Regions from separate parts of the Selenomonas sp. oral taxon 136 genome, predicted to be linked through region 1. Evidence: predicted binding sites of a transcription regulator. Region 1 holds the regulator's gene; the other holds the start of a gene.
The links. Region 1 encodes HrcA, which represses chaperone genes, less so after heat shock. Its sites were predicted from a motif close to TGTTAGCACTCNNNNNNNNNGAGTGCTAACA; they were not measured.
Positions count from the first base shown of each region.

Region 2: a site for HrcA is predicted at 2,453-2,483, ahead of groES (co-chaperone GroES). Genes of this name have one in related genera too.

Region 1 covers NZ_CP014239.1:456,754-473,235, forward strand. Annotated here, with positions in the region: gene dnaK (molecular chaperone DnaK) at 1-1,680, opposite strand, end outside; gene grpE (nucleotide exchange factor GrpE) at 1,718-2,308, opposite strand; gene hrcA (heat-inducible transcriptional repressor HrcA) at 2,302-3,336, opposite strand; gene AXE86_RS02095 (filamentous hemagglutinin N-terminal domain-containing protein) at 3,590-16,456, opposite strand.
Region 2 covers NZ_CP014239.1:1,771,353-1,787,834, reverse strand. Annotated here, with positions in the region: gene AXE86_RS08560 (NAD(P)H-dependent oxidoreductase) at 1-131, opposite strand, end outside; gene groL (chaperonin GroEL) at 310-1,938, opposite strand; gene groES (co-chaperone GroES) at 2,133-2,414, opposite strand; gene AXE86_RS08545 (methyl-accepting chemotaxis protein) at 2,670-4,394, opposite strand; gene AXE86_RS08540 (sugar ABC transporter substrate-binding protein) at 4,408-5,328, opposite strand; gene ilvN (acetolactate synthase small subunit) at 5,359-5,859, opposite strand; gene ilvB (biosynthetic-type acetolactate synthase large subunit) at 5,861-7,543, opposite strand; gene AXE86_RS08525 (ComF family protein) at 7,614-8,261, opposite strand; gene AXE86_RS08520 (L-threonylcarbamoyladenylate synthase) at 9,050-10,102, opposite strand; gene prmC (peptide chain release factor N(5)-glutamine methyltransferase) at 10,115-10,993, opposite strand; gene prfA (peptide chain release factor 1) at 10,993-12,057, opposite strand; gene AXE86_RS08505 (DUF1385 domain-containing protein) at 12,051-12,974, opposite strand; gene rpmE (50S ribosomal protein L31) at 13,087-13,287, opposite strand; gene AXE86_RS08495 (NAD(P)/FAD-dependent oxidoreductase) at 13,501-14,784, opposite strand; gene AXE86_RS08490 (MATE family efflux transporter) at 14,937-16,304, opposite strand; gene AXE86_RS08485 (N-acetylmuramoyl-L-alanine amidase) at 16,327-16,482, opposite strand, start outside.

The sequences.
Region 1 (16,482 bases):
CGTCGCGGACTTGATTGCCTCGATGTCAGAGCCCTTGAGCGCCTCTTTCAGCTTATCAATGCCTGCCTGTACCTTGGAGACGAGCGCCTTGTCCGCATTCTCGCCGAGATCCTTGATCGCCTTCTCCGCCTGATAGACAAGGGAGTCGCCCGTGTTGCGCGCATCGACGGCTTCCTTCTGCGCCTTATCCTCGGCAGCGTGTGCCTCGGCCTCCTTGACCATGCGGTCGATGTCCTCTTTGCTCATGCCGCTGTCGGACTGAATCGTGATTTTCTGCTCCTTGCCCGTGCCGAGATCCTTTGCCGACACATTGACGATGCCGTTTGCATCGATGTCGAACTTGACTTCGATCTGGGGTACGCCGCGCGGTGCGGGCGGGATGTCCGTCAGCTGGAAACGGCCGAGGGTCTTGTTGCCCGCTGCCATTTCGCGCTCGCCCTGCAGGACATGGATCTCAACGCCCGGCTGATTGTCCGCCGCCGTCGAGAACACCTGGCTCTTCGAGGTCGGGATCGTCGTGTTACGCTCGATGATCTTCGTGCAGACGCCACCGAGGGTCTCGATGCCGAGCGAAAGCGGGGTAACGTCGAGGAGCAGGACATCCTTGACCTCACCGACGAGGACACCGCCCTGGATCGCGGCGCCGATGGAGACGCACTCATCCGGGTTGACGCCCTTCGAGGGCTCTTTGCCAAGGATCTTGCGGATGGCTTCCTGTACCGCAGGGATACGGGACGAGCCGCCGACGAGAATGATCTTGTCGATGTCGCTGCCCGAGAGCCCCGCATCCTCCATAGCCTTGCGCGTCGGCACCATCGTGCGTTCCACGAGGTCAGCTGTCAGCTCATCGAACTTCGCACGCGAGAGCGTCAGATCGAGATGCTTCGGGCCCGTGGCATCTGCCGTGATGAACGGCAGGTTGATGTTCGTCTGGCTCATGCTCGAGAGTTCGATCTTCGCCTTTTCAGCCGCCTCGATGAGACGCTGTGCGCTCATCTTGTCCTGCGAGAGGTCGATGCCGTTCTCCTTCTTGAACTCCTCGACCATCCAGTCCATGATCTTCTTATCGAAATCGTCGCCGCCGAGCACCGTGTCGCCGTTCGTCGCCTTGACTTCGAACACGCCCTCGCTCAGCTCAAGAATGGAGACATCGAATGTGCCGCCGCCAAGGTCGAAGACGAGCACCGTCTCATCCTGATCCTTATCCAAGCCATAGGCGAGTGCCGCCGCCGTCGGCTCGTTGATGATACGCAGCACCTCAAGGCCTGCGATCTTACCCGCATCCTTCGTCGCCTGACGCTGGCTGTCATTGAAGTACGCCGGCACCGTGATGACCGCCTGCGAGACCGTCTCGCCGAGATATGCCTCTGCATCACTCTTGAGCTTCTGCAGAATCATTGCTGAGATCTCGGGCGGCGTGTAGCTCTTTCCATCAATCGTGACATGATAGTTCGGATCACCCATGTGACGCTTGATCGACGAGATCGTGCGGTCAGGATTCGACACCGCCTGATTCTTCGCGAGGCGGCCGACGAGACGCTGGCCGTCCTTCGTAAAACCGACAACAGACGGCGTGATGCGGCTGCCCTCAGGATTCGTAATAACGACCGGCTCGCCGCCCTCCATCACGGAGACAACCGAGTTCGTCGTACCAAGATCAATACCAATTACTTTAGCCATGTTATATTCCCCCAAAAATCATAAAGATATTATTTCGTTAGTTACCGGCGACCTGCACCATCGCGGGGCGGATCACACGTCCTTTTGCCTGGTAGCCCTTCTGGAGCACCTGTGTGATCGTTCCGTCCTCTGCATCCGCATCCTCCACGCGCATCACCGCCTGGTGAAAATTCGGATCGAAGGGCTGGCCCTCTGCCTCGATGGCCTCAAGGCCGTGCTTCTGCATGACCTCACGCAGCTGCGTGTGAATCATCTCGACGCCCTTCTGGAACGCCTCGACATCCGTCTGCTCCACGGCGAGTGCCCGCTCAAAATTATCGAGGAGCGGCAACAGATCGCCGAGCATATTCTGCGTAATGACGGCGGCGAGTTCTTCTTTTTCCTTCGCCGTGCGGCGGCGGAAATTTTCAAAATCCGCCTGCAGGCGCAGGACACGATCACTCTTTTCCTTCAGCTCCGCCTCGAGTGCGGCAATTTTATCCGCCTCGGTCGGGGCGCTGTCCTCCTCCCCTGCGGGTGTGTCCGCCGCATCCGTCTCAGTCACAGCATCCGCAGCAGCCTCAGGCTGCCCCTCTGCCGTGTCCTGTACCTTCTCTTCTTCCTGCAAGCCGTTCACCTCTCCTACCACTTTAATTGATAGATCATTTCTGTCAAGTTCGTATTGACATAGTCAAGGATGCGCATTGCTTTCGCATATTCCATCCGCGTCGGCCCGAGCACGGCAATCGTTCCGAGCAGCTTTCCGTCGACATGATAGGTCGCCGTGATGAAGCTGCTGTCCCAAAACGTACTGCTCTCGTTCTCTCGCCCGATCGTGACTGTCAGGCCCTCTCCCGCATGGGTATGCAGGATATCCTTCACAAGATCCTCGCGCTCAAGGACGAGCAGCATCGCGCGTACGCGATCGAGATCCTGAAACTCGGGATTGCTGAGGAGCTGCGCTGTCCCACCAAGATAGAGACGACCATCCTCACGCCCTTCGAGCGCGCGGTGCATCACCTCCACCGCCGCAACAAAGATCGACTCATCGCCGATCGCATCACGTACGCGGCGCATATCCTGCTTTGTCACAGCACGGAGTGCCTTGCCCGAGAGCGTCTGATTCACCGCGCCCGCCATCCGCTGGAAGTCTGCGAACGTCGCACCGTCTGGAATCTCGACGATACGGTTTTCGACGAACCCTGCATCCGTCATGAGGACGGCAATCGCGTGACCGAGGTCAAGCGGCAGGAACTGCAGCATACGGAACGTGGACTGTGCCGCCTGCGGCGCAAGTACAAGCGAAACATTGTGCGTCACATCGGCGATGAGGCGCGCCGTTTCCTGAAACACCTCATCGAGCCGCCGCACGCGCCCTTTGTACCAATCATGAATCTTTGTCTTCTCGGCATCCGTCACCGGAGCGATAGGCTGCAGCCCATCGACGTAGAAACGATAGCCTTTCGAAGACGGAATACGCCCAGCGGACGTATGGGGATGCTCCAGATAGCCGAGCATCTCCAGATCTGCCATTTCGTTGCGAATGGTGGCAGGGCTGATGCCGAGATTGTACTTCTGCGCAAGCGTCCGTGACCCGACCGGCTCCGCCGATGCAATGTAGTCATCGACGACCGCCCATAGGATTTGGCTCTTGCGCTCATCCAGATCGTTCGACATTCACCCCTCTCCTTTCAATTCTGTTAGCACTCTATTGGTCTGAGTGCTAATCAAAATCTATAAAGAATATACAGCGTAAAAAACAAAAAGTCAATAGCAAAATGACAAAAAGTCAAATTTTTTATTGCGGATATCTCTTTTAGCGTCCCCTGCCATCCAAAAGATCGCAGGATTCCTTACCGTGACAGGACACAAGAAAAGAGCGACACGAAAACAAACTGTCCCGTACCGCTCCATAGGATGGAATAAACTACTACGCAGTCGGTTTATCCGCAAAGGCCTTGAAGATGTAGACCGCGCGGATCTCTACCGGCGTTACGCCGAGATTCTCAATTGCTGTGAGAAGTCCCGATGCCAGCACGGCGCGTTCCGCCTTGCGGTCTGAACTCGTCACAATCGTAAGTGCCGGTTCATCCTTCGGATAAAGCGTCACAATGCCGTTGCCAAACGTCACCTCATAGGCTCCGTTTGCTGTCTGATAGAGGAAGTTGAGCCTCTGCTCAGACATATTGCGGATTTCCTTCGGATCCGGAATGTCCACCTTCTTTGAGGCAGGCTTGATCGTCAGACGTACGGGACTATAGTTGATCGTATAGATGCCGTCGAGATCGCGCGAGCCGCCGTCCGTAAAGAGGACGGGGATTGCCTCAGCCGTGCTGTTGGGGATCTCCTCGTGGTGCACACCACGAATCCCGCGTGTCTTCCCGAGGTCAAAGCCGAACGAGCCGTCCGAGCCCTCAACATAGTCATGTGTCTCAGGGTTGTTCCCCATCGTGACAATGACCTTGTCGCTGGTCGGCACCTGCGTCGACCCCTGCGGCGTATTCGTCTCGGAGCCGCCTGTCGACGTGCCCGAACTGGAAGAAGATCCACCCGAGCTAGACGAGCCGCCGCCCGAGGAGGAGCTTCCGCCGCTTGTGGACGATCCACCCGTGCTGGTCGAAGAGCCGCCTGTCGTGGTAGACGAGCCACCCGTTGTGGTCGACGTTCCGCCCGTGCCCGTGGTCGAGCCCGTCGTTCTGCCTGTTGTCGTTCCCGGCGTTGTGCCACCGGTTGTTGTGCCCGTGCTGGGGGTTGCCCCGCCTGTGGTCGTTCCTGCACTCGGCGTAGAGCCCGTCGAACCGCCCGGAGTTGTCCCCGTGCCGCCCGTGGATGTACCTGTGCTCGGTGTCGAACCACCAGTAAGTCCACCTGTGCTAGGTGTCGAACCGCCGGTCAGGCCGCCGCCGCCAAGGCTGACACCGCCGCCCGAGCTGCCGCCCGGAATCGTCGTGCCGCCCGTCAGGCCGCCCGGATTGCCCGTGATGCTGCCCGTACCGCCGCCAACGACACTGATGCCGCCCGAGCTGCCGCCCGGGATTGCCGTGCCGCCGCCGACGCTGCCGCCGGGCATGCCCGGAACAGAGCCGGAACCGCCGCTCGTGAAGCTAAAGCCTCCCGTGCTGCCGCCCGGTGTCGGTGTAGAGCCCGGGACTGTGCCCGTGCCCGGCGTAGAGCCGCCGCTGGTCGACGAGCCGCCCGAACTGGACGAACCACTCGAGGAGGAGCTTCCGCCGCTTGTGGACGAACCACCAGATCTGGAGGAAGATCCACCAGTTGTAGACGAACCACCCGAACTGGAGGAAGAACCTCCTGTTGAAGTAGAAGAACCGCTCGTGCTGGTCGAGGAGCCGCCCGTCGAGGTAGACGAGCCACCTGTGCCCGTCGTGGTGCCACCGGTTGTTGTTCCCGTGCTGGGGGTTGACCCGCCTGTGGTCGTTCCTGCACTCGGTGTCGAGCCCGTCGAGCCGCCCGGGGTTGTCCCCGTGCCGCCCGTGCTCGGCGTTGAACCACCGGTCAGGCCACTGCCGCCAAGGCTGACACCGCCGCCCGAGCTGCCGCCCGGAATCGTCGTACCGCCCGTCAGGCCGCCTGGATTTCCGGTGATGCTGCCCGTGCCGCCGCCGACGACACTAATACCGCCCGAGCTGCCGCCCGGAATCGCCGTACCGCCACCGACGCTGCCGCCGGGCATTCCCGGGACAGAGCCGGAGCCGCCGCCCGTGAAGCTAAAGCCTCCCGTACTGCCGCCCGGTGTCGGTGTAGAGCCCGGGACTGTGCCCGTGCCCGGCGTAGAGCCACCGCTGGTCGACGTGCCCGTGCCGGAAGAAGATCCACCCGAGCTGGAGGATGAACCGCCGCCACTTGTGGACGAGCCGCCCGAACTGGAGGAAGAACCTCCTGTTGAAGTAGAAGAGCCACCTGTGCTTGTCGAGGAGCCGCCCGTCGAGGTAGACGAGCCACCTGTTGTGGTCGACGTTCCGCCCGTAACACCACTGGTGCTTGGCGTTGTGCCGCCAGTTACACCGCCGGTGCTCGGCGTTGAGCCACCAGTCAGGCCGCCCGTGCTTGGTGTAGAGCCTCCCGTAAGTCCACCCGTGCTCGGCGTAGAACCTCCCGTAAGACCACCCGTGCTAGGTGTCGAACCGCCGGTCAGGCCGCCCGTGCTCGGCGTTGAACCACCGGTCAGGCCACTGCCGCCAAGGCTGACACCACCGCCCGAGCTGCCGCCCGGAATCGTCGTACCGCCCGTCAGGCCGCCTGGATTTCCGGTGATACTGCCCGTGCCGCCGCCAACGACACTGATGCCGCCCGAGCTTCCGCCCGGAATCGCCGTACCGCCGCCGACGCTGCCGCCGGGCATCCCTGGGACAGAGCCAGAGCCGCCGCCCGTGAAGCTAAAGCCTCCCGTGCTGCCGCCCGGTGTCGGTGTAGTGCCCGGGACTGTGCCAGTGCCCGGCGTAGAGCCGCCACTGGTCGACGTGCCCGTGCCGGAAGAAGATCCACCCGAGCTGGAGGATGAACCGCCGCCACTTGTGGACGAACCGCCCGAGCTGGAGGAAGATCCACCAGTTGTAGACGAACCACCCGAACTGGAGGAAGGACCTCCTGTTGAAGTAGAAGAGCCACCTGTGCTTGTCGAGGAGCCGCCCGTCGAGGTAGACGAGCCACCTGTTGTGGTCGACGTTCCGCCCGTGCCCGTAGTTGAGCCCGTCGTGCCGCCGCCCGTTGTTGTACTCGAAGCAGACGATCCACCTGTGCCCGTCGTTGTGCCTGTTGTCGTGCCCGGTGTAGAGCCGCCGCCCGTCGTGGTCGAGCTGCCCGGTGTTGTGCCCGGCGTCGGAACAGTTCCGCCGCCTGCACCACCGCCACCTCCGGCTCCACCGGCACCTCCGGCACCCGTACCACCGCCGCCACCGCCAGGCAGTCCGCCGATGCTGGGTCCGGGGCCGCCGCCGAGGCTGCCGGAGCCGCCCGTCTGCGTGCCGACAGATGCACCGCCGCCGCCCGTCGTCATGCCGGATGTCGTCTGTGACGATGTCGTTGTACTCGTCGTCACTGCTACACCGCCCGGCGTGCTCGGCGTAAAGCCCGTCGGTTTGATGGTCAGCGTGCCGGGCTCATATACAAAACGATAGTTTGCAAGATTCGTCGCACCGGTATAGCTGCCCGTAACAGAGGATGGGTCAATGGTGATTACGTTGTTATACGTCCCCGCATTGGTCGTTGTCGTTATCGACGGCGCATAGGTCGACGTGATTCCCGTAATGGGAATGCTATCCACCGGGAGCAGCCCGCGATTTGTTGCACTCGTTCCGTGCTCAACGGTGTATGCCGTCACGACGGGATTCGGCTGCCCGTAGTTGCGCTCGGCATTTCCTGCCGTCACCTTTACCTCACGCGGCGTGATGCTGAAATTGCCATCTCCGTAGTGAATCGTATAGTTGGAAGCCAGCCCTGTACCGAACGTTGCGCCCGAAACCCGTGTCCAGAGACCTGTCGTTCCTGCATCCGTCGTGACGGTCACCGTCGGATCAATCGTCTCCGTGACGGCAGAAATCGTATCGCCGTTGGCAAGCCCCGTCGTCGCCGTCGCCGTGCGTACGTTAATCATCGACGTACCGCCCGTATAGGTTGCTATGCTGTTCTCTGCGCCGTACGCGCGGGTCTTATTTCCTGCATCAATATAGAGGTCGCGCTTCGTGATGTCGAAGCCGCCGTCGACGTAGGTGATGTTGTAGTTCGACGCCTTGCCCACGCCGAAGGTCGCGCCCGCGATCTTCGTCTTGAGCCCCGTCGTGCCCGCGTTCGTCGTGATGAGGGCGTTCGTCGACTCCGTGACGTCGGCGATCGTGTCGCCGTTCACGAGACCCGTCGTCCCCGTCGCGGCGTCAGCGCGGAACTTCGACGTGCCGCCCGTATAGACGGCGGTGCCGTTCTCCGTGCCGTAAATGCGCGTCTTGCTTCCTGCACGCAGTGTCAGATCGCGCGGCGTAATCGTGAAGCTGCCGTCCTCGTAGGAGATGTCGTAGTTATTGGCATTGCCCGTACCGAATACGGCATTTGCAATCTTCGTCTTGAGTCCCGGCGTTCCTGCATCCGTCGTGACGGTCGCACGCGAATCAATCGTCTCCGTGACCGTCGAAACCGTATCGCCGTTGACGAGGTTCGTGCTCGCCTTGACGCGGAAGAGATTCGTGCCATTGACATAGCCCGCCGTCGCGTTCGCCGTGCCGTAGATGCGGCTCTTATCGCCCGCAAGGAGTGTCAGCGGGCGCTTTGTGATGTTGAAATGTCCGTCAACGTAGGTGATGTTGTAATTGTTTGCCGTGCCCGACGAGAAGTGTGCCGCGCTTGCCTTTGTCCAAAGACCTGCCGTGCCCGCATTCGTCGTAACGGTTGCCGTCGGGTCAATCGTCTCCGTCACATCGTCGATGGCATCGCCGTTGACGAGTCCCGATGTCGCGGTTGTCGCGCCGACGTTGACCTTCGCCGTATTGTTGACATAGCCCGCCGTCGTATTGGCATCGCCGTAGACGCGGCTCTTGTCGCCCGCCGTGATGGTGAGTGCACGCTTCTTGATCGTCAGCGTGCCGGGATCGGACGTGATATGGTAGTCCGTCGCAAGGCTGCGGCTGCCCGTGGCGAGCGCCGCACCGTTCAAGGTCATCGTGTAAGTGCCGACACCCGTGCGCACGGTAACATCATTCGTGCCGTCCGTCGCCGTGACCGTATACTTGGCAAAGCTGTCACCCGAAAGGAGCGTGCCTGTATGCGTCGTACTCGATGTCATGGTCACGCTGTCGTTCGACGTGCCGTAAATGCGCTCGCCGCTCGGCGCGGTGAAGAGGATGTCGATGGGTTTGATGGTGAGCTTGCCCGGAACGTACTTGAACTTGTAGTTCGTCGCGGAGAGCGTGCTGTTTTTCAGGTCAACACTGTACTCGCCCGCATGGACAGCGCCCTGTGCGTAGCCCGTCGTCTTCGTCGCGTCCGCAATCGGGGTATAGGAAACAGCACCCGAGAGAAGTCCCGGTGTATTTTCCGTCTGGCTGTTCGCGAAGTTCGAGAATGTGACGCCCGCGTTGCCCGTATAGCTGTGCGGATTGCCGTCGTAGTTTACGGTCGATGTCTTGCCCGTAACCGTGACGACGCGCGGCACGATGCGGTAGTCGACCGTGATCTTGTAGTTGAGGTCGTTATGTCCCTGATAGGTGATTTTCTCATTGGCAATGGTCGAATCCGAGCCGTAGGTATGCGCACCCGAACGCATATTGACATCGGTCATTGCATTGGTCACTGTGCCGTCTGCCGTATTAACGTCGGCATTGACATTTGTCAGCTTCGTCGTGCCGAAATTGTGCGTGCCCGAGTCAATCACATGGGCACGGATATAGTCGACCTCCGTCTTGTCAAGCGCACGGCGCTTGAGATTGCCGTCGTCTTCGATATGGAAGCCCGCCGTCGAGTTGAAGAAGGCCGCGTTGTCATCGCCGTAGGCGCGCGTCGAGTAGAACTTGAGCGTCGGCTGGTAGTTGTAGTACATCGCGTTCTGCCCCGCCGGCGGCTGCGGCTTATGCGGATCATCATAGGCCACGCCGTATTTGCGGAACTGGAAGACGAGACCGTTGATCTCGTTGTTCACCGAGTCTTCCGTATGGACGACGTACTTGTGGCCGGGCGCCGTCTTGATGGCGTCCGCGCCCGCCTTGTTCTTGAAGGATCCGCCCCTCGACTCGATGACGACGTCGGACGTGCCCGTGCCGACGATCTGCCCGCCCGAAGCGATGGTCACATCGCCGCCGCCCGAGTTCTTGATGCTGATGGGCGTCGTCTCGCCCGTGACCTTGCCCGAGATCGTCGTACCCTTCGCCGTCTCGATGTTGACGCCGTGCTTCGACGTGACATTGCCGATCTTCTTGATCTCGTTCGCGCCCGTGAGGTTCACGTTGTTCGCCGTGACGTCGAGAACGGGGACGCTCTTCATGACGCCCGTCGAAGTCACGTCGCCCTTCGTCTTGATCTCAAGGCCGTCCGTGAGCGTATCGGGAATATCGACATTGCCGACGCTGATGTTGCCTGCATTGTCGCCGCCGACGCGGATCTTCTTGAACTTCGCGCCGTCCGTGTTCTTCAAAAGGCCGTTCGGGCCGAAGACATCGTTGCCCAGCACGAGGCTGGACGGCGCACCGCCGGCCCCCGGCGTACCGAAGGAGATGCTCTGGTTCGGCGAATAGGTGTCGAAGGAGACTTCGCCGTGCCCCGAGATGCTGCTGCCGTTCGTCACATTGAGCGTATCCGCCTGGATGGAGACATTGCCGTCATGATTCCGATCTGCGCCGTCCGCATTGATATGCGTATCGTCGAGATTGACCTCACGGCTGCCGATGGTGAAGTCCCGCCCATGCGTATTGATATTGCCCGCAAGATTGACGCTGCCCGAGCTGCTGTTGACCGCCTGCTGGATGTTCACGCGGAACGGCATATCGATCGAGCCGCTCTGCCATAACCTTCCACCGCCTGCGCGGTCGCCGATGTTGATGATCTCGTAGCCCCAGAACTGGCGGTTGTTGCCGCTGAAATACTTGTCGAGCAGGGAGAGCTTATTCGGGTCATTCACATTGCCGCCCATCTTGAGGTCGCGACCATGCGTCGCCGGAAGGATGTTCAGGGCTTTGCTGCCCGTCATCTTGCCGTTCAGGTCGACGGCGTCCGCCTTGAGCGTGAGAGCGCCCGTGCCCGTGCTCACTTCGCTGCCCTCCGCCGTGTTCAGTTTGTTTCCTTCCAGATTCAGCGCATTCCCGTTCGTATTGATCTTCGTCGAGCTGTCGATGTCGATCGTGCCCGCGTCGGGCTTGGTGCGGATCGTCGTCGCATCGACGAAGTTCAGGGTGCCGCCGACATTGACTTTGCCGGAGACATCCTGTCTGCCGAGGTAGACGTGCTCGAAGCCGTCCTTGATCTTGTTGCCGCCGAAGAGATCTGCGCCGAGCGTCAGCCCCGTCAGCCCCGTGCCGGACTTGCCGATGTTGATGTCGGTCCCCGCCGTCGCCTGCTCAAGCTCCAGCGCTCCCTTGCCGAAGACTGCCTCGTTAAAGGTCATCTCGTCCGCCGCGAGCTTGATGTTGCCGTTATTCGTTGTCCCCCCCGAGGTGACAGAGCCCGCCTTGACGCCCGCAATGGTACGCGAAGGAACCGGCGCCCCCGAGGGCGTCGTGATCGTGCCGATCGTCAGCTTGTTCGATTTCACGTTGACCGCATAGGCGTCCGCCGCGAGCGTGCCGATCTCGTTGTCCTTGTCGAGGGTGATGCTGCCGCCCGCGGCAGCCACCGAGCCGTCGCGGTTCAGGCTGGAGGAGATCACGGCGAGATTGTCCGTCTTGATCTTGCCCGCCGTCTGGCTGGCGTCCTGCAATGCGTTCACGGTCAGGATCTTGCCCGAGGCAAGCGTCATGTCGCCCGTGAAGTTGATGTGCTTCGCCTGCAGGGTCGTGTTCTGCCCGAGCGAAGAGCCTGCCACGTTGATCGTATCCTGCGTGGTCTCCCCGCCCTTCGGATCGACGTTGCCGATGCTGTAATGCGAGAAGTTCGGGCCGAACACGTTCGTCATCTTGTCGTTCGTCAGCTTCAGGTCGCCCGCCGCGCCGTCGCCGACGCCGATGGACTTCGCCCCGCTGTAGGTACCGATGCCGAGCGTGCCCGCGCCGGTGACGGAGGGGCCCGACGCACCCGCGACGAGGTTCGCTATATTGTTCGTGTAGAGGTTCAGCGCACTGCCCGTGGCGATCTCCATCTTGCCCGCGCCGCCCGTGTTCTCGATCGCGCCCGTCGTGAGCGTGACCTTGTAGTTCTTGCCCGAGCTGTCCGTGCCGACCTTGAGTCCGCCCGCGCCGATGACCGCCTTGCCCGACTCCGCCGTCTTGACGATGACGCGGTTGTTCGCCTCAAGGCCGTCGATCGTGACGGTGTCGCTCCTCTGGTCGCCGAGGACAAGCTCCGAGAACTGATTGCCGAAGAGCTTGCCGTTGAGCTGGTCGCTCGTGATGTGGAGCCCCGCGCCCGCTGCAGCGTTGTTGAGCGTCAGGTCGCCCTGCGTCTTTCGCGTGATGACGAGGCCGCTCTTGCCGACGATGTTGGTCGTATTGTCGTCCAACGTCGGCGTGATGATCTTGTCCGTATGCACGCGAAGCGCGCCGACCGTGTCCGTGCCAGAGTCGAGCTGCGCCCTTGCGTCAAGCTGCACGTTGTTGCCCGTAACATCGACCCAGACAGGCGTAGAGCCATCAACAACCTTTACCTTGGCGTCCTCATTCAGAATGACATTGCCGCCGCGCGAGTTGAGCGTCGCCTGTGCGTAGTTGCCCTCGACCTTGAGTGCAGCCCCTTGCTCCAGATGAATATCGCCGTCCGTCTGGATGTTGATCTCCGCGCCGTTGTCCTTCGATGTGCCGCCATCGCCCTTGACGTGGACGGTCTTTCCCTGTTCCACGGTAAAGCCGCCCGTGATGACCGTATCCGGATCATAGCCCGCCCTCGACGTATCCGCACCGATTTTGAGCTTCGTCCCCTTACCCACGATGGAGACATCATCCTTTACCACGACGCCGAGCCTGCCCGCCGCGTTAATGGACTTCTTGACGGTGCCGCCGTAGAAATAGAGGTGCTGATTGCCCGCGACGTCGAAGCCGCCGAAGCCATCGAGCGTCTCGTTGATCGTGCGATAGGAGATGCGGAACTCCCCGTGCGATGCGTCCGCAGCATTGTCGCTGATGACGATGTCCTTACCCGTAGGGACATTGCCGACCTTGATGTTGCCGCCCTCTGCTCCGTGCACCTTGCCGTTTCCAAGGTCGATGCCGCCCGAGAGGTCGAGGTCGAGGTTCTTGACGGCGAGCGTATCGGTTGCATTCGGCAGCTCCGCCGTCTGTGCCTTGATCTTCATGTCGGACTTGCCGTCCGCGCCCGCCTTGTTCGTTCCTTCGAGCTTGACATGACCAGTCGTCTCGATGTCCGACGGATTCTTGAAGGTTGTGTCCTTGACCTTGATGTCGCCGCTCTGGCCGTTGCCGCCGATCTTGATATTGCCGTACTGGGCGTTGTTGACGTTCCAGTCGTTCGGGCCCGTGCCGATGTTGATCGCCTGCGCCTTCGTCGCCTTTTCGAGCGTAAGCGTCTTGCCGACGTTGATCTTGCTGCCGAGGTTCATGTCGTCGGCTTCGAGCTTTGCATCGTCCTTCGTCTTGATCTTCTCTTCGACGTTGAGCTTCTTGCCCGCGTCGAGCTTGATATGCGTGGACTTCGCCTCGATGCCCTCGACGTCCTTCTTGGGATCGACGTTGCGGTTCTCGATCTTGGTGACACGCATATCGGTCTTGTTGGTCAGCGTGAGCGTTCCCGTGTCCGTGAGGTCGGCGGCGATGTCCCCGATCTTGTTGAGCTGCGAGTCGATCACCATGTCGCCCTTGCCGAGGAGCAGGAGCTTGCCGACCTCGAAGCCCGCCGTCGCCGCCTGCGTCAGGCCGACGCCGTGCACGGCGAGCGTGTCCGTCGCCGCGCCATGCACCGTGCCGGTGAAGGCGAGGGCGCCGTTCGTCAGGATGCTCGTATACTTCGGCAGAGCCGTGATCTCGCCGATCGTCGCCGTGCCCGCGTTGTCCTTCGAGCCGATGGCGACGTTGTAGAAGTTTCCTGCCGCCAGCTTGCCGATGGCCGCATCCGATAGGAAGGCGCCCGTGCCGCCGACGGTGAAGTTGCCCGCCGTCTTTTTCTGCACAGCAAAGACGCCCGTTCCGGAGAACGTGCCATCCAGACTCACGGCATTGGCGGTGACCGTCGTCTTGCCCGATCCTGCGGCAAGGGACGATCCCGCATCGAAGTTCACGTTGCTTCCCGTGAACACCATGTCCTTGTTGTTCGTGTTCGTGACCGCGCCCGTGACCTTGACCGTGTCGCGGGAGATGACGGCGAGCGGCGCCTGGACGGCGGTCGTGCCGATCTCGATGTTGCCCGTCTGGGCATTGCCGATCTGCACCGTGCCCGTGCCCGAGTCGATGAAGGAGAGGTCCGCCATGGCGATATCCGCCGCAGGCGACGCTGCCGGCGCATTGACCGACATCGTCTTGCCCGCCGTCCGCGTCTCGATCGTGACCGCGCCGTTCGCACTTGAAAGGACGCCGGTCTCTCCCGCAGGGAGAGACAGCGCATCCGCCTTGACATCGATCGTTCCGCCGGCGGTCTTGACCTTCGCCCCCGTGCCGAGGGAGACGGCATTCGCCTCGAAGGCAGTTTCCGCCGCGCCGGTCGAGGCGATCTGGGCGCCGTCTTCTACGGCGAGCGTGCCCGAAGCCTTGAGCTTCAGTGCGCCCGCGCCGTTCTTGAGCGCCGCCGCGCCGCCCGCCAGAGGCGTCGTGCCGCCGACCGTGAAATCGCCCGCGACGTCGATATCCGCGCCGCCCGCGCCCGTCACTAGACCCGTCTCTGCGCCGACCGCAAGGTTGCCGCTGTTCTTGAGGGTGAGCTTCTTCGCCTTGCCGTCGACGTTCTTGACCGCGTTCGCGCCCGTGAGGCTGACCTCGGCATCCGCCGCGTCGAGCCGCAGCGCATCGGTCGTGATTTTGCCCGTGCCCGCAACCTGTCCCTTCGAGGCGAGCGTCAGCGCATGGCCAGCGGCGACGTCCACCGTACCGCTGACCGCCATCGTGCCCGCGCCCGTGCTTAGTTCGAGGTCGCTGCCCGACGTGACGCCGCCGACGGTGATGTTCGCCTTCTGCCCCGCGTCGCCGACGATGTTCTTGTAGAAGTTCGTGATCTTGCCCGAGCCGGAGAACGTATTGCCCGCGAGGTCGAGTCCGCCCGTGCCCGTGCCGAAGTTGATCGCGCGCCCGTCCGAGAGCGTCCAGACCTTCGCATAGCCCGCAGGATCGTTGTCGCCCGTGATCTGTCCCGCGAGGTCGATGGTGTCCGTGCGCAGCTCGACCGTGCGCGTCGTGATGCTCCCGCCGAGGGCGATACCCTTGCCGCCGCCCGTGGATTTTCCGACGAGCGTAACCTTGCCAGCGCCCGCCGTGATTGTCGCGCCCGCGAGTGATACGCCCGCCGCGTTCGCCGTCGTGCTGCCTGCAAGTTCTACATTGCCGCTCGCCGTGGCGCCGTCCGTCGTGTCAATCGTGACGCCGTTGAGCATGATGCCCGCTTCGCCCGCACTCTGCGAGTTGGCAAAGCCGACGCCATCTTCGACAAGACCGCCGCCGATCTTGACATTGCCGCCGAGCGTCTTGATATTCTTTCCACTCGCGACGCTGACACTGCCGCCCGCACGGTGGTTCGTATCGGAGGTGATGTCCACATTGAGCTTGCCCGCCGTCGACGTGATGTCAGCGTTGATGTTGACGCTGCCCGTTGCTTTCAGGGAAAGGGTCGCGTCGCCGCCCGCCGTCTTTGTGATGGCATTCGACACGGTGATGGAGTTGTCGTTCGGTCCCGTGAGATTGTCCGTCTGGATGTTCACGGAGGTTCCGTTGTTCAGCGTGTCGGTGACCTTCTGCACGTCCGCCATGGAGTTGCCCTGCAGGGGGTCGCCCGCGTGGCGCGTCTTGACCTCGATGTCGCCCGGGTCGATCAGCCATTCGCCCGCCTTGCCGCGCTCGGAGGAGGCGCGCACGTCGCCCGTGATCCAGACCTTCGCGCCCGAGGTCTCGACCATGCCGCCCGCGCCCTCGCCCCTGCCGCGCGCCGTGATCTCGCCCGCGAAACGCGTCTCGCCGTCCGACCAGACGGCGACGGTGCCGCCCGCACCGCCGTCCGCCGTCGCGTCGGCACGCAGAGCCGCGCCGTGCGCGATGCTCACGTTCGCGGCGTGTGCGAGCGTCCCCGTGCCCTGCCAGCCGCCGCCGATCTCGATCGTGCCGCCCTGCATGCCGCTCGCATCCGTCAGGCTGCCCGTGCCGAGGTTCACATCACGCGCCGTGATGCGGATCGCACCCGGCGCGTCTGCGAGGGAGGAGGCACGGACGATGCCGTCCTGATTGACCGCCGAGCGCGTGAGCATTTCGCCTGTCGCAGCGGACATAAAAACAAGGCCTCCGTCTGCCTCGACGAGACCTTTGTTCGTGACCGCCTGTTCCAGTGCCGCCTTGGTGGGGACGACCTCGACCTTGCCGTCGCCGCCAAAGTCGAGTGTGACCGCCTCGCCCGCTGCGAGGGCCGCCGTGCCCTTCTTCGCGACGACGACGCCCTCGTTGACGACGTCCTTGCCGAGGAGGGCGATGAGCCCGCCGTTCTGAGCGGCGAGCGATGCCTTGTTGATGACCTTGCCGCCGTGCTCTGTGCCGACGAAGTTATAGCGTCCCGCCATGAAGTCCGCATTCGTGATGTTCATGGTGGAGGCGATGATCGCGCCCGCATCGACCTGTGCGCCCGGGGCGAAGTAGACGCCCGCCGGGTTGACGAGGAAGACGCGTCCGTTCGCCTGCAGCTGTCCGAAGATCTCGGACGGGTTGCTGCCGAGGACACGGTTCAGGAGGGCCGCCTGTGCGTTCGGCTGAAGGACGCTCACGCGCTCGCCCGCTGCGATGTTGAAGCTCTGCCAGTTGATGACGGCGTTCTGCGAGTTCTGATGGATCGCCATCTCTGCCGCGTTCGAGGCGATCTGTGCGTCGCCGGCCGCGACCTGTCCGCCCTGCGGAAGGGCAAGTACGGGCTCTGCCGTGCTCGCCAATAATGTCCCTGCTGCAAAGAAACTGACGCCGCTGCGCAGGGCGCGTCGCAGGCGTCCGCGACGGTGTCTGTTCATGATGCTCATTGTCGTATCCCCTTTATCCCAAAGAC
Region 2 (16,482 bases), 1.1 Mb from region 1:
GGCATAATGCCCTTCATGAGCACCATCTGCGAAACCAGTCCGCGCCCCATCTGCCCCACACCCACGATGCCTGTGCGGATGATCTTGCCCTCTGCCTCGCGTTTCGCGAGTTTCTTATCTATATTCAGCATGCGAAACTCCTTTTGCTCCTCTGTCGATGGAGCTCTATTATCTTCATGCTCTGTAGTATAGCACTGTATCTGTATTTTAACAATCCGTCGATATAGATTGTAAAACAAAAAGAAGCATGCTCCACTGATAGGAAACATGCTTCTTCGCTATTTCACGATATGATCGAGGGCAACTGCCTTACATCATGCCGCCCATACCGCCCATGCCGGGTGCACCTGCAGGTGCCGGAGCCTCAGGCTCGGGCTTGTCCGTGACGAGCGTCTCGGTCGTGAGCACCATGGCAGCGATAGATGCCGCATTCTGCAGGGCAGAGCGCGTGACCTTCGCCGGGTCGACAATGCCCGCGCCGATCATGTCGACGTAGGTGTTCTCGAGTGCATTGAAGCCAACGCCATCGCCCGCCTTCTTCACGCTGTCGACGACAACCGAGCCCTCAAGGCCTGCATTCTCAGCGATCTGGCGCACCGGAGCCTCGACCGCACGGCGCACGATCTCGACGCCGACCTTGACGTCGCCCTCGACGTTCAGCTTGTCGAGTGCCGGGAGGATGTCGATGAACGTCGTGCCGCCGCCGGCAACGATGCCCTCTTCGACTGCCGCACGCGTTGCATTGAGTGCATCCTCAACGCGGTACTTCTTGTCCTTCATCTCGACTTCTGTCGCTGCACCGATCTCGACCACAGCAACACCGCCGGCGAGCTTTGCCAGACGCTCCTGCAGCTTCTCACGGTCAAAGTCGGACGTGGTCTCTGCGATCTGCTTCTTGAGCTGTGCCACGCGTGCGGAGATCTGTGCCTTGTCTCCTGCACCGTCGACAATCGTCGTCTCCTCCTTGGAGGAACGCACCTGACGTGCACGGCCGAGATCCTCGATCGTGACGCTGTCGAGCTTGCGGCCGACCTCTTCGCTGATGACCGTGCCGCCCGTGAGGATAGCGATATCCTCGAGCATCGCCTTGCGGCGGTCGCCAAAGCCCGGTGCCTTGACCGCGAGTGCCTTGAACGTGCCGCGCAGCTTGTTGACCACGATGGTCGCAAGAGCCTCACCGTCAAGGTCCTCTGCGATAATGACGATCTGCTTGCCCTGCTTCACGACCTGCTCCAGAACGGGCAGGATATCCGCGACCGAGGAGATCTTGCGGTCGGTGATGAGCACATAGGGATCATCCATGACGGCTTCCATCTTGTCCGTATCCGTCACCATGTACGGCGAGATATAGCCGCGATCGAACTGCATGCCCTCAACAACGGAGAGGTTCGTGTCCATGGTCTTGGACTCCTCAACCGTGATGACGCCGTCCTTGCCGACCTTCTCCATTGCCTCTGCGATGAGCTCGCCGACCTCGGAGTCTGCCGAGGAGATCGACGCAACCTGCGCGATCTTTGCCTTCGTCTCGACCTTCTGTGCCTTGCTCTTGATCTCCTCGACCAGCGTCTTGACCGCCATGTCGATGCCCTTCTTGACGATCATCGGGTTCGCGCCCGCCACGACGTTGCGCATGCCCTCCTGGATCATCGCCTGTGCGAGGAGCGTCGCCGTCGTCGTGCCATCGCCCGCGATGTCGTTCGTCTTCGTCGCAACTTCCTTCACGAGCTGTGCGCCCATGTTCTCGAACGGATCCTCGAGCTCGATGTCACGTGCAATCGTCACGCCGTCATTCGTGATCGTCGGTGCGCCGTACTTCTTATCGAGGACAACGTTGCGTCCCTTCGGGCCAAGCGTTACCTTGACCGCATTTGCCAGTGCATCAACGCCGCGGCCAAGAGCGCGGCGTGCCTCTTCGTCAAACAGAATCTGCTTTGCCATTTATATTGCCTCCACGTTTCGTCTATCTAAGGTAACACTGATAAAATGAGGTCTGCCAAATTGGCGTAGATTTTTTGTCCGAACAAGGTGGAAAACCAGACGCAGAGTGGGGCTCTGTGGAGGATTTTCCGCCGAAGTGCGGGCGAAAAAGATGCGTCAAGATGGTAGTGCCGAATTTATCAGTACTTCCCTAATTACAGGATTGCCAGAATGTCGCTCTCGCGAACAATGAGGTAGTCCTTGTCGTCAACCTTGATCTCAGAGCCCGAGTACTTCGAGAAAACGACGCTGTCGCCTTCCTTGACCTCAAGGCCTGCACGCTGTCCGTTCTCGAGGAGCTTGCCCGTACCGACCGCAACGACCTTGCCCTTCTGCGGCTTTTCCTTTGCCGTATCGGGGAGCACAATGCCGCTCGCCGTCGTGACATCGCTCTCTGCGACTTCAATGACAACACGTTCGCCCAATGGCTTAATCATGGTATCTTCCTCCTAGTTTATCCCAAATCTTTTTGTCGCGTTAGCACTCTCATTGACTGAGTGCTAACTTACGTTGTCTATAGTAAATGTTTTTAGTCAAAAAGTCAATAGGTATTTTGTAAAAAAGTCAAAAAAACAACAAAGAGCCATAAAAGGCTCTCTGCATAATATGTAAATTTTTCGTGCGAATGGGCGATGCCTCTAAGCGAACCCTAGTGGAACAAACGAGAAAAGTGTGCGGTATGCCCAGCAGCGTTACTCCTTGAACGCCGCCACGAGGTTTTTGAGGCGCGCCGTCCCTTCCTTGAAGGTCTGGATCTTTGCAAGGATATTCTCGTACTCTGCCGCCATGGAGACGACTCTCTCCGCGATGCGCGTGTTGCCCTCCGCACCCTCGTGTGTCGCGTTGCGAATCCCCTCCATCGCCGCATTCATCTCGCTGATCGAGCCAAGGAGTTCCTGTGACCGCGACGTTGTCGCCTCTGCAGTTTTGCGGAAGAACTCCGCATCTGCCTTGTACTGCTCTGCTGTTTTGTCCATCAGGTCATAATCGCCGCGGATGTTTTCATCAATGAAGGTGAGCAGCCTATGCGTACCGTCGGAGAGAGCCTGCACCGAGCCCGTAACCTGCCCCGTAAGGCCCTTGATCTTCTCTGCCGTTCCGCGCGACTGCTCGGCGAGCTTTCCGACCTCGCCCGCGACCACGGCAAAGCCGCGTCCCTGCTCGCCTGCACGCGCTGCCTCGATGCTTGCGTTCAGAGCGAGGAGGTTCGTCTGTTCGGCGATCTCGGAGATCTCCAGCGTGAGCTGTCCGATCTGGTCGACGACCTTCGAGGACTCGATCGCCTCTGCCACAGAGTCCTTCGTCGAGCCGTAGATCTGACGCGTATTGAGACGCGACTGCTCCATCGTCGTCTGGAGATCGGCGGCACGCTGTGCAACCTCGCGCGTATATTCCTCACTCTCGCGTGCTGCGTCCGCTGCTCCCTTGATCCCATCGTTCAGCTCCCCGCTGAGATGCTGGACACTGGATGTAGATGCTGCTGTCTCCTCCATGCCTGCGGACATCTCTTCGGTCACGGCAGACATGTCCTGCGTGTCATTGTTGAGCCCATGCAGCATTTCCTCAAGCTCCGCGACCATCGCATCGGTCTGCTCCGCCTCCTCGTGCACCTGCTTCATAAAGCCCTGCATCTTGCCGAGTGCCTTGACGACCGTACCGATTTCATCCGCACGGTCAGAGAGTTCGCGCGGGATCTCACGCGAGAGGTCGCCGGACGCGACGGCACTCAGATGTCCGATGGAGGATGCGAGCGGATCGGAGATGTTATCTGCAATGCGGCGCGACACAAGAACACCAACCCCCACCGCAATGACGATGATGATGGCAAAGCTATAGACTGTACGGTCATAGCGCGCGTTGTTCGCCTCAAAGAGCTGCTTCCCTTGGAACACGTTGTCGGGCGTGAGCACTGCCATATTGCTTGAGATGACGGTGAGCGAGGCAAGATTGTCAAAGATCGCGACGCGATCCTCGGGGGTTGTCCCCATATTGTTGACTGCGCCGACCTTGTCCGCCGCGACGCTCAGATTCTTTTCCAGTTCGGCAATCGTCGCCTGTGCCCGCTCGCTCGTGTCGATCTTCTTGAGCTCCTCCATGTCGTGATGGAGCGCGTTTAGATTGCCGAGCACATCGTCCACGAGAATCTTGCGGTTGTCCGCTGTGATGCCCTCCTGTAGGATGTACGGCACGTTGACGCTGATTTTCCGCAGACGCGTATTGGCATCGTTCAGATACTGCGTCGACATGAGATTATGGTGATACATATCGTCAAGCGACTGTTTTGCCTGATCGTTCGAGTAGATACCGACGACGGCGACAACGAGGATGGCTGCCAAGAGGAATACGGACAGGATGAACACCTTTGTCCGCACGGCATAGTCCTTCATTGCCTCCGCAGAGATGAACGGCAGATTCATGGCACTCCCCTCCTCACTTCGCCTGCGCAAGATTGTCCGCAGTTATGGACGTAAACGGAATCGCAAGATCCCCACTCGGCGGATTCCCCTTGAGGAAGCCCTCTGCAAGTGTGAGTGCCCCCTCACCCTGCGCTTTTGCGTCCTGCTTGACCGTCTGCGCCATCTCGCCCGCCTCGACTGCTGCGAGACCCGCAGGGGTGGCATCGACCGCAGAGACAAGGCATCCACTGAGGCGGTTTGCCCCCTTGAGTGCGGCAATCGCACCGAGTGCCATCTCATCATTTCCTGCAACGACACCGTTGATCTCGGGGAACATATTCATCCAGAGCATCATGGTCTTCAAGGCCTCGGCCTTGCTCCATCCGGCATCCACGAACGAGAGCAGCTGAATGTCGGGGCGCTTGTCCAGACACGCTGCCTTGAACCCCTCCCAACGGCCGACAGCACTGCTCTGCGTCTCATCGCCCTGCAAATACACGATCTTCGCGTTCGGAGGCAGATGCGCTGCCATGTACTCGCCCTGCATACGCCCCGCCTCCACATCGTCGGAATAGGCGCGGAGCACCTTGCCGCCCGCAACGCTGCGGTTGACTGTGATGACGGGAATGCCCGCATCGTTTGCCTTTTCAATGGTCTTAACGATGCTGGAACCATCGGCAGCAAGCAGGATGATCGCCCCCGCACCGCTGCCGATCGCCTCGTTCAGCTGGTCGATCTGCATATTGCCGTCGTTCTTCGCGTCGAGGAATTCGACCTCAATGCCGTCCGCCTTCGCCTTCGCGGCAAACGCGTCCTTGATCTGCGCGCAGAATCCGTCACTGTCATCGTAGTTTGCGTAGATGACCCGATCCGAACTCGCCCCCGGCAGCCCGCAGCCCGCCAGCGAAAGGCATGCAGCAGGCAGGAGCAGAAGCCCCCATGCCCTGAGATTCATGTCAAAACACTCCTTCCCTACCGAAAAAAACTACATCTGCTTGACGGGCACAGGTCCACGCGAGAGCGCAATCGCCCCCGTTCGTGCGATCTCGATGATGCCGTAGTCGGACAGCAGCTCCGAGAGGGCATCGATCTTCTTCGCGTCGCCCGTCAGCTCAATGACGACATTCTCCACGCCGACATCTACGATGCGCGCACGGAAAATGTTCACCACGTCGATGATCTCCGCACGGTTCTCCTTCGTTGCGTGCACCTTGATGAGCACAAGTTCACGCGTGATCGACTCGAACTGCGTGAGGTTGACGATCTTCACCACGTCGATGAGCTTAGAGAGCTGCGTCACGACCTGCCGCAGTTCGTTCTCCGAAGCGACCGAGACAACGATATTGATGCGCGTGACCGAGGTTTCCTCTGTATAGCCGGCAGAGATGCTCTCGATGTTGAAGGCACGGCGGCTGATGAGCCCTGCGATATGGGTCAGGACGCCCGGTTTGTTGTCGACGAGGACGGCAAGCAAATATTTGTCCATCTTATCTTCCTCCCAACACCATCTGATCGAGACGCTTTCCGCCCGGCACCATCGGCACGACATCCGCCTCCTCGGGCACGATGACGTCGATGAGACGCGCTCCTTTTTCGCGGAGCACGCGCGGCAGAACTTCTGCGAACTCCGCCCGCGTTTCGATGCGGCATCCCGCGACGCCCATCGCCGCAGCGAGCTTGACGAAGTCCGTCTTGCCCTTGAGCTCCGATGCGGAGTAATGATGATTGTAGAACAGACGCTGCCACTGACCAACCATGCCGAGGATGGAGTTATGTACGATGACAACCTTCACATCAATATCGTTGTCCGCGATAGTCGCAAACTCTTGGCAGTTCATCATGATGCTGCCGTCGCCCGTAATCAGCACAACTTCCTTGTCGGGACGCGCGAGCTTTGCCCCGATCGCCGCAGGAAGCCCGTAGCCCATCGTGCCGAGTCCGCCCGAGGTGAGGAAGCGGCGCGGCTCCGTACACGCATAGTACTGTGCTGCCCACATCTGATGCTGCCCCACGTCCGTGACGCAGATGGTATCGGGGCCGACGATTTCGCGCACGCGGTGCAGGAGTTCCTCGGGGCGGATCGCCTCACACTCCTTCCATCCGAGCGGATGCTTTTCCTCCATGGTGCGGACACTCGCCTGCCACGCCAGCATACGGGATGCCACATCTGCCGCCGCAGGACGCAGGGCATCGAGGAAGGCGGGCAGACTCTCGCGCAGATCTCCGAGGACAGGGATGTCGGCGCGCACGTTCTTGTTGAACTCGGCAGGGTCAATGTCAAAGTGGACGATGCGTGCCTTCGGGGCAAACTCTGCCACTGCGCCCGTCACGCGGTCGCTGAAGCGCGTACCGACGGCGAGCAGCAGGTCGCAGTCCTGGATCGCCATATTGGAGGCATAGGTGCCGTGCATCCCCGCCATCCCCGTATAGCCGGGCGTATCGGCAGAAACGCCGCCGAGCCCCATCAGTGTGGAGACGGCAGGCATCCCCGTCAGGGCGAGGAGTTCCCGTACATACGCTGCCGTATCCGAGAGGATGACGCCGCCGCCGACAAAGAGCAGCGGCCGCTCTGCCGTGCGGAGGGCGTCCGCTGCCGCGCGTACGGCATCGACATCCAGCGGGACACTGCCACTGTATCCGCGCAAGGCGGCGGCAGCAGGAGAGGCAAAGTCGATCTCTGCATCGAACACATCCTTTGCCACGTCGATGACGACGACGCCGGGACGTCCCGTCCGCGCGATGAAGAAGGCCTCCTTGATCACGCGCGGCAGATCATGCACGTCCTTGACGAGGTAATTGTGCTTCGTGATCGGTGTCGTAACGCCGACGATGTCCGCCTCCTGAAAGGAGTCCTTGCCGATGTAGGGATTGGCGACCTGCCCGGTGATGCAGACCATCGGAACAGAGTCCATATTCGCCGTTGCAATCCCCGTCACGAGGTTCGTCGCACCCGGTCCCGAGGTCGCAAAGACCACGCCAACCTTGCCCGAGGCGCGCGCGTAGCCGTCTGCCGCATGTGCAGCACCCTGCTCATGGCGCGTAAGGATATGCGGAAATTTCATCTTATATACTTCATCGTACAGCGTGAGGACGGCGCCGCCGGGATAGCCAAAGACGACCTCCACACCCTCCTGCCTAAGGCTCTCCAAGAGAGCCCGCGCTCCATTCATCACCAAAGTAACTCCCCCTTTATCATAGAGTGAATTATAGAGCATTTCTGTCCATTTGACAAGGAAGGACTCAGCGATGTTCCCCCGCGAGTGCAATTGCATAGACACGTCGTGCTCCGCCGTGCCGCAGAACGTGCGCACACTCCGTCAGCGTTGCCCCCGTCGTCATGATATCATCCACGAGCAGGAGATCCTTCCCTTGCACATCTGCACCATGTACGAGGGCGAACGCGCTGCGCAGTTCCTGTCGCCGCTCCGTACGTGTCATCTCATAGAGCGGCATCGTCTCACGCGTGCGGACAAGAATAGGTTCAAAAGGGATGCCATACGACGCAAACCACGGAGCAAAGATCTCCTCTGTCTGGTTAAAGCCGCGCTCTTTCTGCCGCTGTGGTGCAAGTGGGACGGGAACGGCGATAAGGGACGGCGGCAGCTCCTCCAGTACCTCCTCCCCCGTAGCGAGAATCGTACGCAGATTGTCAAGCACTGCCATCTTTCGGTGATATTTCAGCGCGCGCAAAAGATCACGGATACCGTCACGATAGTGTGCCAAGACCCAGACGCCCGTCAGATCTTCCGCCATCGCGCCCATCTCCATCATGCGGCGCATGCCGATGAGCTGCCGCGCACACGCCGGGCAGAATCCCTGCCGCTCTACACAGGCGTGACAGGATGGACAGCGCGGCGGGAAGAGGAAATCGAGAAGTGCAGAAAGCAATTGCATCCCCTCCATCACAAAGAGCCCACTGAGCAATTCTATCTACATGAATTATATATCAATTCAGACCTTTCCGCATTGTTTTCCTTGTAAAAATCTATTGCATTTCCAGTTTATTTATGATATGATAAATTCAGAAAAGAGATATATCTCCTCATAGTCATAAATGCTGGAAAGGAGAATGTCTATTGACACAAATTCTTCGGCAGGGCGGTATCGTCTCCTGAGCAGTATGCATCTTTGAAGAAGAACTGAGCCTGCATCGGCAGGTGCTCCGTTGGCATCATCTCATGAGAACCGTCTAGGTCCGGTCGTCCTCGGGTAGTGTGAGCAGACGACACTCGTGTTACTGTACGATTCATTTTTCGAAAACCACGCGCGCAACTTGGATGATACAGAGATCTCCAAAACGGTTTCAGCTGAACGTACAATATGCGGCTGTGCAGACACACGCGGTGATCTGTGCGGCAAAAAGCAAACACAACTGAATAAGGACGTGGAAACACATTTATGATTGCCAAATGACCGGCAGCTTGCTCGAAACAGAGCGGCTGTCGGTTCTTTCGTTTCTCTGCCGCCAATGCTGTAATGGCGGCACTTTCTTTAGGAAGCACTGATAAATTCAGCACCGCCATCTTAGCGCATCTTTTTTGCCCGCACTTCGTCGGAAAATCCTCCACATAGCTTTGGCTATGCGTCCGGTTTTCCTCCTTGTTCGGACGAAAAAATCTACGCCAATCTGACGGACTTCATTTTATCAGCGATTCCTTTATTCAGCGGCTTCGCGTTCAAACATAGATGATGTTGCCCCCGCTTGCCTTGCGCAGACGGTTCATGATCGCAATCCCGAGTCCGACCGAACCTGTCCCCTCCGCCAGAAGCGAGGTGGCATCCGTGTCGTCAAAATGGCGCAGCGCATCGTAGAGGCAGGCGGCAAGTGCACTCTGATTGCCGCGTGCGCCGCAGTAGTAGGTATACGCCGCAGGCAGGAGTCCACTGAGAGCCATGATGGTATCGTTGCTCGCGATCAGTGCAGGCCGCTCGCCTGCCGCCATACGACGCTCGATCTCTATCCGCAGTGCCCCGACGACATCCGTCCCTGCCCCCGCAAAGACCGTGAGCGGCACGCGCGGCGCATAGTGTGTGTACTTCATGCCGGGAGCACGCGGCGCGGTATCCGCCGAAACGAGTGCCGCATCCATGCGTACAGTGAGATGCGGCAGCTCGGCAGAGATCATCTCGGGGGTCACCGCACCGGGGCGCAGGATGGTGACGCAGTCCTCCTCCGTGCAGTCGACGATGGTGGACTCTACCCCCCATGTGCAGCTGCCGCCGTCGAGGATGAGCGGAATCCGCCCCGTCATATCCGCCGCCGTCATCGCTGCCGTCGTCGGGCTCGGACGCCCTGAGATGTTCGCCGAGGGTGCGGCAATCGGCACCCCCGCCGCGCGGATGAGCCGCCGTGCCACGTCATGGACGGGACAGCGTACGCCGACCGTCGACAACCCGCCCGTGACCAGCGGCGGAATATGCGCGGCTTTCGGCACGATGACGGTGATGGGGCCGGGCGCGAATGCCGTGAGCAAATGTGCTGCAGCGGGCGGCACCTCCTCTGCCGCCTCGTGCAGCATGGAGAGATCGGCGATATGGAGGATGAGCGGATTATCGGAAGGGCGTCCCTTCGCCTCGTAGATCCGCGCACACGCCGCCGCATCGAGCCCATTTGCACCAAGGCCATAGACCGTCTCCGTGGGGAATGCGACCAACTGCCCATCGCGGATCAACGCTGCGGCACGCGCAAAATCCTCCGTGGATGCAGGGCGAAGAATCTCCGTCTTCACGTTGTTCCCTCCTTAAGCGGTCTCTCCAACGACCACGCGTTCAATCCCCACCAGATCGCGGAGTGTCTTCGTCCGCACGATGCGCGGATGCGCCGCCATGAGTGCCGCGACGTCCGTTGCCTCATGGATGCCCACCTCAACGGCGATAACGCCGCCCTCCGTCAGGAGGTCAGGCGCATCCCGCAGGAGGCGACGATAGACGGCGAGCCCGTCTGCTCCACCGTCAAGTGCGAGATGCGGCTCATACGCCTGCACATCCTCCATCAGGGTTTTTACATCAGCAGATGGGATATACGGCGGATTGGACAGGATCATAGCATAGCTGCGTCCGAGGAGCGGCGCCGTGAGGTCACCCGTCAGTACCTCGATGCGCTCCGTCAGTCCCAGCGTTGCCGCGTTCTCTGCGGCAACTGCCGCGGCAGCGGGAGAGATGTCCACGGCATCTGCGCGCGTCCCCTCCGTATGGTGCAGGACGGAGAGCGCGATTGCCCCCGTCCCCGTGCCGATATCGGCAAAGCGCAGCTCCCCCGCCCCTGCCTCTGCTCGTGCACGCAGGGTATCCACGGCGAACTGCGCCAGAATCTCCGTATCGGGACGCGGGATGAGCGTATCGCGCGTGACGCGGAAGGCCAGCCCCATGAACTCGCGTCTGCCGAGTATGTAGGCAATCGGCACGTGCGCCCCGCGCTCCTTCACATAGCTGCGAAACGTTGCCAGTTCCGCAGGCTCGAGCGGCTCGTCAAAATGCACATAGAGATACATGCGATCCCGACCGAGCACGGCAGCGAGCAGCACCTCGGCATCGAGGCGCGATGTCTCTATGCCGCGCGTGCGGAAAAAATTCGTTGTCCACGTCAGCAGTTCCTGTATTGTCCATACACGCTGCGCCATCAGTTCACCTGTTTCAGACGTTCTGCCTGATCGGCCGTAATCAGCCCCGCCAGCAGCTCATCCAGCTCGCCGTCCATCACTGCATCAATTTTATAGAGCGTCAGTCCGATACGGTGATCGGTCACGCGTCCCTGCGGGAAATTGTAGGTGCGGATGCGTTCGCTGCGGTCGCCCGAGCCCACCTGGCTGCGGCGGTCGGCCGCAACGGCATCTGCCTGCTCCTGCTGTGCACGGTCGTAGAGACGCGCCCGCAGTACCTTCATCGCCTTCTCGCGATTTTTCAGCTGGGATTTCTCGTCCTGACACTGAACGACGATACCCGTCGGGATATGCGTGATGCGGATCGCCGTCTCCGTACGGTTGACATACTGCCCGCCCGCACCCGACGCACAGTAGGTGTCGATGCGCAGATCGTTCGGATCGATGGTCACCTCGACCTCCTCTGCCTCGGGCAGGACGGCGACGGTCACCGCCGAGGTGTGGATGCGCCCGCCGGACTCCGTGACAGGAATGCGCTGGACGCGATGCGTCCCGCTCTCATACTTGAGTTTGCTGTATGCGCCGGCACCGCTGACGAGAAAGGTGATCTCCTTGAATCCGCCGATCTCCGTCGGATTGCTGCTGAGCACCTCGGTACGCCATCCCTGTCGCTCGGCATAGCGTGCATACATGCGAAAGAGGCTCGCGGCAAAGAGCGCCGCCTCCTCGCCGCCCACGCCGCCGCGAATCTCGACGATGACATTCTTATCGTCGTTCGGGTCGCGCGGCAGGAGGAGAATCGGCAGCTCGGCGGCGAGACGATCGCGCTCTGCCTCCGCCTCCGCGATCTCCTCCGTGAGCATCGCCTTCATCTCGGCATCGGCCTCGGCGAGCATCTCCTTATCCTCATCAATGGTAGCCAGCGCCCGTCGGTAGGATTGGTACGCCTCGACGATTGGCGTGAGCGTCGCGTGCTCGCGCGTATAACGCTGCCACACCGCCATATCCGCCATCACGGACGGATCGCTGAGCAGTGTCTCAAGCTCACGGTATTTATCTTCTACTGCAGCAAGTTTGCTTAGCACGTTGTCTCCTTCTGCTCATTCCGATAATTTCCGCTGCCCGCGGGGATATCCTCTACCGGCAGCACAGCCTTCAGCGACTCAATCGCCACCTCGACCATCTCATCAGCGGGCGGGCGCGTCGTCAGGTACTGCAGCCACAGTCCGGGCGTGATGAGGATGTGTACGAGGTGATTCTCACTGCGTCCCGCAAAACGGATGATCTCGTAGGAGGCACCCGCCACGATAGGCAGGATCGCAAGGCGGCTCAGAATGCGCAGCCAGAGATCGGGCCAGCCGAAGAAGACGTGAAAGACGATGGCGACCACCATGACGATGAGCAGGAAATTCGTTCCGCAGCGCGGATGCAGGCGCGGAAACTTCTGCACGTTCTCCACGGTCAGTGCCTCCCCTGCCTCGTAGCAGTGGATGGTCTTGTGCTCCGCACCGTGGTACTGGAAGACGCGGCGGATGCCCCCCATGAAGGAGATCCCCCAGATATAGAGGAGGAATACCATGAGACGAATGCCGCCCTCAATGAGGTTGAACACGATGGGATCGTCCGTATACGCCGCCGCGAGATGTGCCGCTCCGGTCGGGATAACGATAAAGAGGATGCTCGCAAGGACGAGGGCAAAGAGGATTGTCATGGCGATCTCCTTTTTCGTCATCTGCTCGTCCTCCTCACCTGCTGCCTGCGCGGAGAAGGAGAGGGCGCGCATCCCGATGATGAGGGACTCCACCATGATGACCGAGCCGCGGATGAGCGGCAGGTTGAGCACCGGATAGCGGTCGCGAATGGAGGAGACCGTGCGCGTCTCGACATCGATGTCACCGCTTGGCAGGCGCACGGCGGTCGCTGTCTTTGATGCATTGCGCATCATTACGCCCTCGATGACCGCCTGCCCACCGACGGCAAGATCCGTAATTTTCTTTGGCATAGTTTTCCTTTGTCATATAAAAAAAAGGCCATTGCACGATCTCTCGCACAATGGCCTCTTCCTAATTTTCGTGCGGTGAAGAGGCAAGGTGCAGTGCACCTCACCGCCGTCACTATTTCTTCGCGTAGCGCTTCTGGAACTTCTCGATGCGTCCGCCCGCCTGAACGTCACGCTGACGCCCCGTGAAGAACGGATGGCACTTCGAGCAGACATCGATACGCAGATCCTTCTTCGTCGAACCGGTCGTGAACGTATTGCCGCAGCCGCACGTCACCGTCGCCTCGAAGTACTCGGGATGAATGCCTTCTTTCATGTTGATACACCTCGTTTCTTTTGCCGGATACAAGCACCCTTATGTGCGCTTGGTTGAACTCGACTGTCTCGCCGAGAACGGGTGAAGGAAGCACAAACCCATACGAAGCCCATTTGAGCGGCTTTACGGATCCGTGATTTCTTACGTATGGAAACAAACGCCCTGCGTTCATTACCGCGCAAGTATAGCATAAAATATTAATATGCGCAAGTCCTACTCCAGCTTGCTGTGAATGATGCGGGCAAGACGCGTGCCGAAAAAGAAGTTCCAGATCCACTTGATAGAAACGGTAAAGTCTGCATATTTTCCAGCAAGTCGGATGAGATGGACAAGCATCCACGCAAACCACGCAAAGAAGCCGCTTGCCTTGAGATTGAATCCAAGTACGGGCATTGGTCCGTTCATGACCGCCTCGCCCCTGCCGATGGTCGCCATCGCGCCAAGGTCATGGTAGACAAACTTGCCGAGCTGGTCGGGCATCTTCCCACTGATGAGTGCCATGATGTTCGCCTTGACCTGCATTGCCTCCTGCGTCGCCACGGGGGCGACTGTCGGCAGCGGACGCTCCGTTCCGTGCTGGAAGTTCGCGCAGTCGCCGATCGCGAAGACACAGTCGCTGCCCTTTACGAGAAGGTTCTCCTCGACAATGATGCGCCCCGCGCGGTCAACCTCGCCGCCGCAGTCCTTGATGAAGTCCTGCGCACGCACGCCTGCCGCCCAGATCACGGTCTTCGTTGAAATGATCTCTCCATCCTTGAGGACGAGATCGTTGCCGTCATACGCCGTCACCGCTGTGTTGAGACGTACATCAACGCCCTTATTGCGCAGGACGTCGATGGTGTGCTGCTGCAGATCGGGCGGCACCATCGGCAGGACGGAGCCCATCGCTTCAAGCAGCGTAACGTGCACCTCGGAGAAATCAATGTTATGGAACTCTTTCTTGAATACGCCGATGAGCTCCATGATCGCACCTGCCATCTCGATGCCCGTCGCACCGCCGCCGACGATGACGAAGTTGAGGTGGCGAAGGCGCTCTTCCGTATGAGAGGGATCGGTCTTCTTCGAGGCACGCTCGAACTCATGCACAATGTGTCCGCGCAGGGCAATCGCCTCCTGCAGCGTTTTCATGCCGTAGGAGTTGCGCGCAACACTCTCATTCCCAAAGAAGTTCGTCGTGCCGCCTGCCGCAAGAACGAGATAATCGTAAGAGATCTCGCCGTGATCCGTCAGCAGGACGCGCCGTCCCTGATCGACGCCCGTCGCTTTTGCCATAAAGAAATTAACATTGTTGTTGTTCCGGAAAAACGCACGCGTCGGATAGGCAATCTCAGATGCAGAGAGCACCGCCGTACTCACCTGATAGAGCAGCGGCTGAAACAGATGGTAGTTGTGACGGTCAACGAGCGTAATGCGCACGTTCTCCTTTGCCAACTCCTTGGCAAGGTGCACTCCGCCAAACCCCGCACCAACGATGACAACATGCTTCTGATCTGCCATGACAAATCCCCTTCTCATAAAGTGAAAAAAATCACACAGCTATGTCACATCAATCCTACGAAGAGATTATATACCGAATCCCCCGTTCCATTGGCATTATCATACCATATTTCAGGGTAAATTCAATAGGATTTTTTCACAGAGCACAGCCTTTATGACTGCTCGGCCTGCATCGTTCTGCGCATCCGCTGCTCGATGATGCGCAGGCGGATCATGAGGAGCACCGCGCCGACGACGATCCCGCCGATCAGCCCCGCCCAGTAGCCATACGGACCGAGATTGGTATACAGCGCGAGCAGATACCCACTCGGCAGTCCGATCCCCCAGAAGGACAGAATGGCGAGCCAGAACGTCACCGTCACGTCCTTGTACCCGCGCAGCGCCCCCTGCAGCGGCGCATTGACACAGTCGCTGAACTGCATGAGGAGCGCGTAGAGAAGAAACACCTGCAGCAGCTCCTGTACGGCGGGATCCGTCGTGTAGAGCGCGGCGACCGTATCGCGCATGGCTGCGAGGACGAGTGCAACGACACCGACGAAGAGCAGCGTGAGTACGCGGCTGAGGCGGATGTAGGCGCGCGCACCGCTCTCGCGGCCGCCGCCGATCTCATAGCCGACGAGAATCGTAATCGCCATGGAGACGGAGAGCGGCAGCATATAGACGATGGTGGTGAAATTCATCGCCGCCTGATGCGCCGCAAGCACCGTCGTCCCGTACGCCGCCATCAAAAGGCCGACCGCGCCGAAGATGCTCTGCTCACAAAATACCGTCAGCCCGATGGGGACGCAGATGGCAAGCAGTGCCCGCCATGTTCCGAGTGCAGGGCGCGGCAGATGCGAAAAGACGCGATAGCGGCGGAACTGCGCCATACGCAGTGTGACGACGATGTTGAGGATGAGATTGACACAGTAGCTGAGCGCCGCCCCCAGTCCTGCACCTGCTCCGCCGAAGGCGGGGACGCCGCACGCGCCGTACATGAAGATGTAATTGAGTACGATGTTGAGCGGCACGGTCGTCATGGTGATGAGCATGGTTAATCGCGTCCGCCCATGCGCATCGATGAGGTTGCGCAGGACGCTCGCCACGGCAATGGGGATGACCCCCCAACCAATGTAGGAGAGATAGCGCAGGGTGATCCCCTCCACCACGGGCTCGAGCGCGAGTGCGTGCACGAGATGAGGAACGGTGAGTGCGCCGATTGCATAGAGCAGTACAGCAAGGAGCGTCGCCCAGCAGAAGCTCTGCTGAACGACGCTCCGAATCTCACGCGTGTGCCCTGCCCCGTAGTGCTGTGCAATGATAGGAGTGAGTCCCGAAATCAGTCCGATGAATGCACCGAATACGGGGAAGAAGATGCTCGCGCCGACGGCAACACCCGCGAGATCCTCCTTGCTAATGTGTCCCGCCATGACCGTATTGAAGAATCCCGGTGCCATGAGGGAAATCTGCGTGATCAGTATGGGAAAGAGCACGATAAAGAACTGCCGTGCACGTGCCGGATAGCCGTGAACCTCCTTCAAGGTCTCCCTCCCCTCTCATCAATCATCCAAAATAGTCTGCAATCCCGTCCGCAATGCCGCGCGCGATATTTTTGACGCCCTCCTCACTGTTCATCATCCGCTCCTCATCTGCGTTCGAGATGAAGGAGATCTCCACGAGTGTGGCGGGCATATCCGTATGCTTCACGACGTAGAAATT